2 regions of the Photobacterium damselae subsp. damselae genome follow, and region 2 is predicted to be linked to the other one. Evidence: predicted binding sites of a transcription regulator. Region 2 holds the regulator's gene; the other holds the start of a gene.
What was found. Region 2 encodes PurR, which represses purine synthesis genes. Its sites were predicted from a motif close to TNANGNAAACGTTTNCNTNA; they were not measured.
Positions count from the first base shown of each region.

Region 1: a site for PurR is predicted at 2,331-2,350, ahead of pckA (phosphoenolpyruvate carboxykinase (ATP)). Genes of this name have one in related genera too.

Region 1 is NZ_CP146970.1:194,933-199,326, forward strand. Features, by position in the region: gene WAX86_RS00880 (AsmA family protein) at 1-376, opposite strand, end outside; gene pckA (phosphoenolpyruvate carboxykinase (ATP)) at 551-2,182, opposite strand; gene hslO (Hsp33 family molecular chaperone HslO) at 2,507-3,385, opposite strand; gene hslR (ribosome-associated heat shock protein Hsp15) at 3,509-3,916, opposite strand; gene gspC (type II secretion system protein GspC) at 4,211-4,394, shown strand, end outside.
Region 2 is NZ_CP146970.1:1,493,767-1,498,160, reverse strand. Features, by position in the region: gene WAX86_RS06825 (iron ABC transporter permease) at 1-134, shown strand, start outside; gene WAX86_RS06820 (heme ABC transporter ATP-binding protein) at 131-928, shown strand; gene purR (HTH-type transcriptional repressor PurR) at 1,375-2,379, shown strand; cyclic di-GMP riboswitch class I at 2,699-2,793, shown strand; gene WAX86_RS06810 (TfoX/Sxy family DNA transformation protein) at 2,912-3,502, shown strand; gene WAX86_RS06805 (hypothetical protein) at 3,864-4,256, shown strand; gene WAX86_RS06800 (carboxymuconolactone decarboxylase family protein) at 4,353-4,394, shown strand, end outside.

The sequences.
Region 1 (4,394 bases), 1.3 Mb from region 2:
CGTCAGTTAAAGCTAGGCGCTTGGTGGCAAATGCAGGCAAAGTGAATTGACTTGGCTCTCTGTAGTGAATACCTGCGACTAGCACCGAATCAAACTGACGAGGGTGGGTAAGATTGGCCGACCACCATAGTTCAACGCGCTGAGCTATGGGTCTTGTTTGCTCTGAGCCTGACCATGAAGGGCCAATAAAGGTCATGTGCCAAGGCTGCTTAAGTGAGTAGCTGACTTGTTGAAATTGGATTGGATACGGTGAGTATGTGGCCAATCGATTGATAATCGGAGTCGCAAACTGGCTTTGCAGCAGAGCGAGAGTTACGGTAATAAGCAATAGTAACAAGATTATCAATGTGACAACCCATTTCGCTAATATACGCATAAACACTTCCTTATTGCTGCTGCTTTATCTGATTGTATTACACCTACTTTGATTATTCTCTCAACATTTAAGTAATGGATGAACAGAACACATAAATAGTTGAGCTGTTAGTCGTTTTAGACAATAAAAAAGCCTTCGCCACAAGACGAAGGCTTAATAGACTAGAGTGAACAATTAGTCGAGCTGAGGACCTGCTGCAACTAGATTTGCACCTTCAGTTGTATCTGTGTACTTATCAAAGTTATTAACAAAGCGCTCAGCTAAGTCTTTTGCTTTGCTTTCCCACTGTAGAGGGTCTGTATAAGTATCACGAGGGTCAAGAATGTTGCTATCAACACCTGGAAGCGCTGTTGGAACTTCTAGGTTGAAGATAGGGATATGCTTGGTTTGCGCTTTATCGATAGAGCCATCAAGGATTGCATCAATAATGCCGCGAGTATCTTGAATCGAAATACGTTTGCCCGTGCCATTCCAGCCCGTATTAACTAGATACGCTTCTGCACCTGCAGCTTCCATACGCTTAACTAAGACTTCTGCATACTTGGTTGGATGCAGAGTTAGGAACGCATTACCAAAACAAGCAGAGAATGTTGGCGTTGGTTCGGTAATACCACGTTCAGTACCTGCCAGTTTCGCGGTAAAGCCAGATAGGAAGTGATACTTGGTTTGTTCTGGAGTCAGTTTTGATACTGGAGGTAGAACACCGAATGCGTCAGCAGATAGGAAGATCACTTTATTAGCATGACCGCCTTTAGATACTGGCTTAACGATATTATCGATGTGGTAAATCGGGTAAGAAACACGAGTATTTTCTGTTTTCGAGCCGTCATTAAAGTCGATAGAGCCATCGCCACGTACGGTTACGTTTTCAAGTAGAGCGTCACGACGGATGGCATTGTAGATATCTGGCTCAGCTTCTTTTGATAGGTTAATTGTTTTAGCGTAACAACCGCCTTCAAAGTTGAACACGCCGTGGTCGTCCCAACCGTGTTCGTCATCACCGATTAGTGCTCGTTTTGGATCGGTTGAAAGTGTTGTTTTACCTGTGCCTGATAGGCCGAAGAAGACAGCCACATCGCCATTTTCGCCCATATTGGCAGAGCAGTGCATAGAAGCAATATCTCGTAGCGGTAGGAAGTAGTTCATCATGGCGAACATACCTTTCTTCATTTCACCGCCGTACCAAGTACCACCAATTAACTGCATCTTTTCGCTAAGATTAAACACGGTGAAGTTTTCAGAGTTCATACCGTGCTCTTCCCATTTAGGGTTGGTGCACTTAGAGCCGTTCATGATAACAAAATCTGGCTCAAAATCTTCAAGCTCAGCTTCGGTTGGACGGATGAACATGTTCTTCACAAAGTGAGCTTGCCATGCAACTTCAGTAATAACTCGAATGCATAAACGAGTATCTGGGTTTGCACCACAATAACCGTCAACTACAAATAGACGCTTACCAGATAACTGATCAGTAACAAGAGCTTTTAGATCATTCCAAGCTTCTTGGCCTAATGCTTTGTTATCGTTCGTACCTTGATCAGCCCACCACATCGTGTCGCGAGTGGTGTCATCTTTTACGATAAACTTATCTTTTGGCGAACGACCAGTAAAGATACCAGTATCTACTGCAACTGCCCCTAGCTCAGTTACGACACCTTTTTCATATCCTTCCAGACCTGGTTTGGTTTCTTCTTCGAACAACATTTCGTAAGAAGGGTTACGAACCACCTCTGTAACATTTTTGATACCGTATTGAGATAAATCCATATTTATTGCAACCTTTTTTTCGACGTCCATAGTAGTCATAGGTGCTCCTTGGGTAAGATGTTGTTTAACTGTTGACCATGCTAACAACCCTAACGAGGTAAATCAGGGAGCTTTATCAAAAAATAACCATTCAAATGTTAAGGTTAAGTAAAAGTCTTAATATTTGTTGGGGTGGTTAGTTTACACATATGTAAAACGATTGCGCTAGATCCAAAAATTAATATTTTGGTTAAAAGAAGTGCAGTGTTGGCAGCAATTTTGCGTCTAAATGGGGAGTTTTCGGGCTAGAAATAAAAAAATAGCCAGAACGAATCTGGCTATTTAAGCAATACATTAGGGTGCTTTTATCGTGAGACGAATTAATTAATGCACTTGTTCGTTATTGGTGTTTTGACCATTTTCAAATAGGTTCGCCACATCAATACTGTCAAAATCGTAGCTAGTACCACAGTAATCACAGTGTAGAGATACTTTACCTTCTTGAGCCACAATCGCATCTACTTCTGCACGATCAATAGAACGAATAGCTGATGCACTACGCTCACGAGAACAACCACAGAAGAAGCTTACTGGTTGTGGTTCAAACAATTTCACTTCTTCTTGGTGGTATAAACGGTATAGAACATCTTGTGCATCTAAACCGAACAGTTCTTCATCTTTAACTGTTTCGGTTAGCGCTTCTAGATGTTCAAAATCACCTTCATTACCTTGTTCATCCGGTAGGATCTGTAGCAACATACCAGCCGCTTTGGCTTGACCTTCAAATTCACCAGTACGTAACAGGATTCGAGTCTTTAACTGCTCTGAATTTTTAAAGTAGCTTTCTAAACATTCTGCAAGTGTATCGCCTTCAAGACCAACCACACCTTGGTAACGCTCACCCTTAGTTGGAGTGATAGTGATAACTAAATAGCCTTTACCCATTAGCTCATGGATATTGTTAGTTGCAGGAATTTCACCTTCAAAACGAGCAACACCACGTAATTTTTGATCGTGATCGCCGTTAATTACCGCAAGACTAACAGGACCATCACCTTGTAGCTGGACTGTGATAGAACCTTCAAACTTTAAGGTTGCAGTGAGTAGGCTAGTGGCAACCAATAGTTCACCTAATAGGTTTTGAATCGGTGCTGGATACTCTTTGCTAGCAATGATTTGTTGGTAAGTGTCGCCTAATTGAACCAGTTCTCCACGAACGGACACACCATCAAATAGGTAGCGGTAAAGATTATCAGTTGTCATTGTTTTTTCTCCGGCAAGGGATCTTAGTAACAGCGCTGTGCTCGATTATGTATTGTAGAGCAAATGGATGATAACACCTGCTTTTGCCGCTGAACTTTATAATCGATATCAACTCTAATAGCGCTAGTTATTAACGTTCTTAAATTTAATTATATCGCGACGTTGTTTTTTATCTGGTCGCTTTTCAGGACTTGGGCTTCCGAGAGCATTTAGTTTACGTAACTGAGCATTACGTTCTCGTTGCTCAATACTGCTGTCGGTTTCCTGATATAAAGTTTGTGCTTCAGGAGCGCCACGACGCGCCGCTGAAATTTTTTCTATGGTAACGGTTTTTTCATCGTTACCTTGGCGTAATTTAATTTCAGCTCCAACTTCAACGATCTTACTTGGCTTAGAGCGCTGACCATTGTATTGCACTTTACCGCCTTCAATCATTGAACGTGCGATAGAGCGTGTTTTATAGAAACGAGCCGCCCATAGCCATTTATCAAGACGGACGGCGTCCTCTACTGAGGGAGTTTGTCGACTCATAAGAATCCTTAATAACTCTATGGGATTATTGTCGTGTATGTATCAGTTTAAGCTTAATGCTTTCTGTCTCTCTACTAAATGGTGATCTTGCCCCTAAATTTCAATCGTAGATACGAGAAAAAGTTGGTTTTTATCATTTCATCGTAGAACAATGGACGAATTTAGCTTTTTTTCTAGACTTTTCTCGCTCAACCTAAATTATATGAGTTGTTATGCACCTTTCTGTTCATAACTCTAGGTGAATTAATGGTGATAAGCGTACAATAGCGTTTCATCGCAAAAATGGATCAAATCATGGTTGTTTTCAAACAGTTAAATCAATTTAAAATGCACTCTCCTATGCCTATAGCTAAAGTGGCACAAATAGTTACTTTGCTGTTGGTGATTTGGTTTGGTTGGATTTTGGGTCGATTACTCTGGACTGTTATCCAACCTACAGAAACTGTCACCTCTTGGCAGCCTAGTCAGACACAATCTG
Region 2 (4,394 bases):
TTTTGTTACTTGCAGATATGATTGCTCGTACCGCTTTTGCTCCTCAAGAGTTACCAGTTGGTATTATCACTGCCATCATCGGTGCTCCCTTCTTTATTATGTTATTGATCCAGCAAAAAGGACGTATGGCATGAGCAGCACACTATCCTCTCATCACGCAATAGCACTAAAAGCTTCTAACCTTCATTTGCAGCTGGGCAGAAAGACCTTACTAGATAATGTTGATTTAGAAATAAGGTCTGGGCAAATAACCGCGCTGTTAGGTCCAAATGGTGCCGGTAAAAGTAGTCTACTGAAGGTATTAAACGGTGAAATAACGCCAAATTCAGGATCGATTGAGATCTTTTCAAGACCCAAAGATCATTGGCCATCTGAATTATTGGCAAAACACATGGGTATATTGCCGCAGCACAGTACCCTATCGTTCTCATTTCTTGCTCATGAAGTTGCAGAGCTTGGTGCGATGCCTTTAGCAATATCAAATCATCAAGCGCAACAACTAGCGGCTAAGAATATGGTTAAAGTTGGTGTGGATCATCTCGCAAACAGGCTTTATCCAACGCTATCTGGCGGGGAAAAACAGCGCGTTCATTTTGCCAGAGTATTAACCCAGTTATCGCACTCTGGCGAACAATGTATTTTAATGCTTGATGAACCCACATCTGCTCTTGATCTTGCTCATCAACATCATACTTTAGAGATTGCACAAGCGCTTTCACAACAGGGTGCTGCCGTTATCATTGTTATTCATGATCTGAACTTAGCCGCTCAATACGCGGATCGTTTGATCATTTTGAACCAAGGCAAAATTCAAGCTGATGGTACGCCATGGCAAGTACTAACCCCAACCGCAGTCGAAAATGTTTACGGCTGGCCAGTTCAAGTTATCGCTCATCCAGAACATAACTACCCGGTTATTTTGGCTTAATGTCTCTGTTATGAGCAGAAATTGTGCCATTAATCGATAAAACCAATGAATATTTACGTTTAATTACATTCAAATTTATTGATGCCTATCAAGTATTTTCCGCTTCAAGCACAGAAACATTGCACTCGCGCAGACTCTAGGTAAAATGTGATCGCAAGCGATTACACAATGTAATAGAATCGTATAATATTCACTTATAGCACTTGTTATCAAAAAGCCGCTCTTTATGGTGCGGCTTTTTAGCTTTTAGCGGGTTTCACAATACAAACCCGATTACTTGCTTAATCATCTAAACTTTAGCTAATTATTAGAGATTAAAAGCAAGATTAACTGTGTGGTGATAACAAACTGAATAGCCAGAGAGACTCAACGTAGAGCTGGCTAACCAATTTGATATCGAAAGAATTGCGGTCTGACTCTAGACCCCCATTATTAGAAGAATAACTATGGCAACGATTAAAGATGTTGCACGTATGGCTGGTGTTTCAACGACGACAGTCTCTCACGTGATCAATAAAACGCGCTTTGTCGCAGAAGCAACACAAAAGAAAGTTATGGCAGCGGTTGATGAGCTTAATTACGCTCCAAGTGCTGTTGCTCGCAGTTTAAAATGCAATACAACCCGTACAATCGGTATGTTGGTAACTAAATCAACCAACCCATTCTTTGCTGAAGTTGTTCACGGTGTTGAAGAGTACTGTTATAAAGAAGGTTATACGCTTATTCTGTGTAATACAGAAGGTAACCTATCGAAACAACAAGATTACCTTCGCATGCTAGCAGAAAAGCGTGTCGATGGTCTGCTTGTTATGTGTTCCGATCTGGATGAGAAACTGCTTGAGTTGCTAGAACGCAAAAAAGATCTGCCTATGGTTATCATGGATTGGGGCCCAGAGTCACCACATACAGATAAAATCCAAGATAATGCAGAGCATGGCGGCTATATTGCAACTAAACACTTTATTGAAAATGGCCATACCAAAATTGGTTGTTTGTCTGGTCATGAAGACAAGTCAACCTGTCGCGAGCGTCTTAAAGGCTTCCGTAAAGCGATGGCAGAAAGCAATCTATCTGTAAATGAAGATTGGATTCTTGAAGGTGATTTTGAGTGTGATACGGCAGTAAAAGCGGCGCAAGACTTTATCGCGATGACTGAACGTCCAACGGCTATTTTCTGTTTTAATGACATTATGGCTATGGCGATGATCAGCACATTTGAACAAGCAGGATTACGAGTTCCTGATGATATTTCAATTATTGGCTATGACAATATCGATTTAGCGCCATATTTTTCACCGCCATTGACAACAATCCATCAGCCAAAACGTCGTTTAGGTAAAACGGCTGTTGAAATTTTAATGGATCGCGTCAAAGATAAGAATCATGAGCGTCAAACTTTTGAAATGGCGCCTGAGCTCGTTATTCGTAAGTCGGTAAAGAATCTTAATTAATTGGGAATCTATTCCAAATATGAAGCCAATATTCAATATTGGCTTTTTTTATATAAAAAGAAAGACTAAACAGGTCTAATCAGTTTAATGAATTAAAATTTATTCTGTATTCATTTTACCTTAACCAAATTACGATTTAAAAAAAGGTTAATAATAGGATATGTTCGTAACACTTTATTCTTAAAGCGCTTTTTTGGCTGATAATTAAACATTTCTTATGCATCTATATTACTCATTTTAAATTATTAACTGAATCAACATCACAAATTTTGCAACTTCATATAAAAAATATTAAGCTATCTACGTTAACCTTTATCAGTTACGAACAGGGCAAACTATCTTGAAAGAGATAGGACGCAAAGCTTCCGGCCTAAAAGTTTATATACATAAACTCATGGTAGCGGGGTTGCCGATAATCAAAATATCAATGTCATGAATCTTAGGGTTTCTGACAGAATATTTAGTTATTCTGATAATCTAAATCCCCGCTCTGATGTTAGGTGACTCATGATTATTTTCACCGAGAAGAAGCATGGACAAACCAGTATTAAAAAACACGTTAAAATTATTTGAATGTTTTGGGCGTATCAAATCACGCTCTATGTTTGGAGGTTTTGGTATATTCGCGGGTGATACTATGTTTGCTCTGGTAGTAAACAATACGCTACATCTACGGGCCAATTGCCATAATGAAGGGGAATTTAAAGCACTGGGACTAAAACCCTATATATATTACAAAAAAGGATTTCCAGTTGTCACAAAACATTATGCCATTCCTGACTATTGGTGGGATGATACTCAATGCTTAATCAAGCAAGGTGAACTCTCTCTCCAAGCGGCAGAAAAGGATAAGGAATCCAAATCAAAAGCAACACCTAATCGAATTAAAGATCTACCTAATCTACGCTTAACCAATGAACGCATGTTAAAAAAAGCAGGAATTGAAACCGTTGAGCAATTATTTGCTGTTGGTGCTCTTGATGCATTTAAAGCACTACAGTCATCTCAAGGAGACTCTTTAAATCTTGAACTATTGTGGGCACTTGAAGGAGCTATCAGTGGTCAGCATTGGTCAGTAATTACTGAACAGCGTCGCCATGAGCTACTTTCGTCATTAAATTAAAAACAATACTCACAATACGTTGGCTAAATTAACACTTAAGTAGAGAGGCTATTATCAGCCTCTTTTTTTATCAAACAAGTTACATAACAACTGATTAATATATTAATAATCTTATATATCTAGGTTAAAACCACCCATTAAATATAAAACACAGTTTTTAAAAAATAATCATATACAGACATACAAAAAATAAATACAACTAAAGTTTATTGAACAAAGTCACAAAGTTTACACCCACCTTACATCAAAACTACCCTTCACTCATTTTTCCGATAATATAGTTATAGTTTGAGGCTTATATAGGAATACGGGCACTCAAATAATTAAATACTTAGAGATGCTAATGTTGTATGAGGCGATTATGAGTTGTTCCAACCCATTTCCAGGACAAACTACAAATATTTTTAAAGACAAGTTTTGTAAATGGCCAAGACTACTTCAAATTAGTATCGTTCTCTCTTTTCTACCTATTTTTGCCGTTCTCATTGCAGTAAAGCAAAATATAGCCTCATTACAATCACTCTCTGATACCATTGTCGTGATGGGTTTTTTAAATATCTTTCTTCTTGTTTGGGGTTTGATCCTATTTTTTAAGGCTCGCAAACATTGGTATCGTAATTACCACATAGGGAAAAGCCTATTGGTTGCGGTTCTTCCGGTTTTTTTGAGTGGTTATATCCTCATCAACGATCTTCCTGATAATCGTACCGTGCAGCAAGAAACCTCTAAAGTTGTAGAATTTTCCATCAACTAATCGATTTTTAAAGATTTTTTGCTTTTGCTGAAATAAAAACGCGCTACCCTCGGTCTTTGTTGCTAATTCAGTACACTTTGACAGTAAGGGTTGTCCGTGCGCATTCAAGCTAAGAAAAAATATTCCATCTTTATCCGC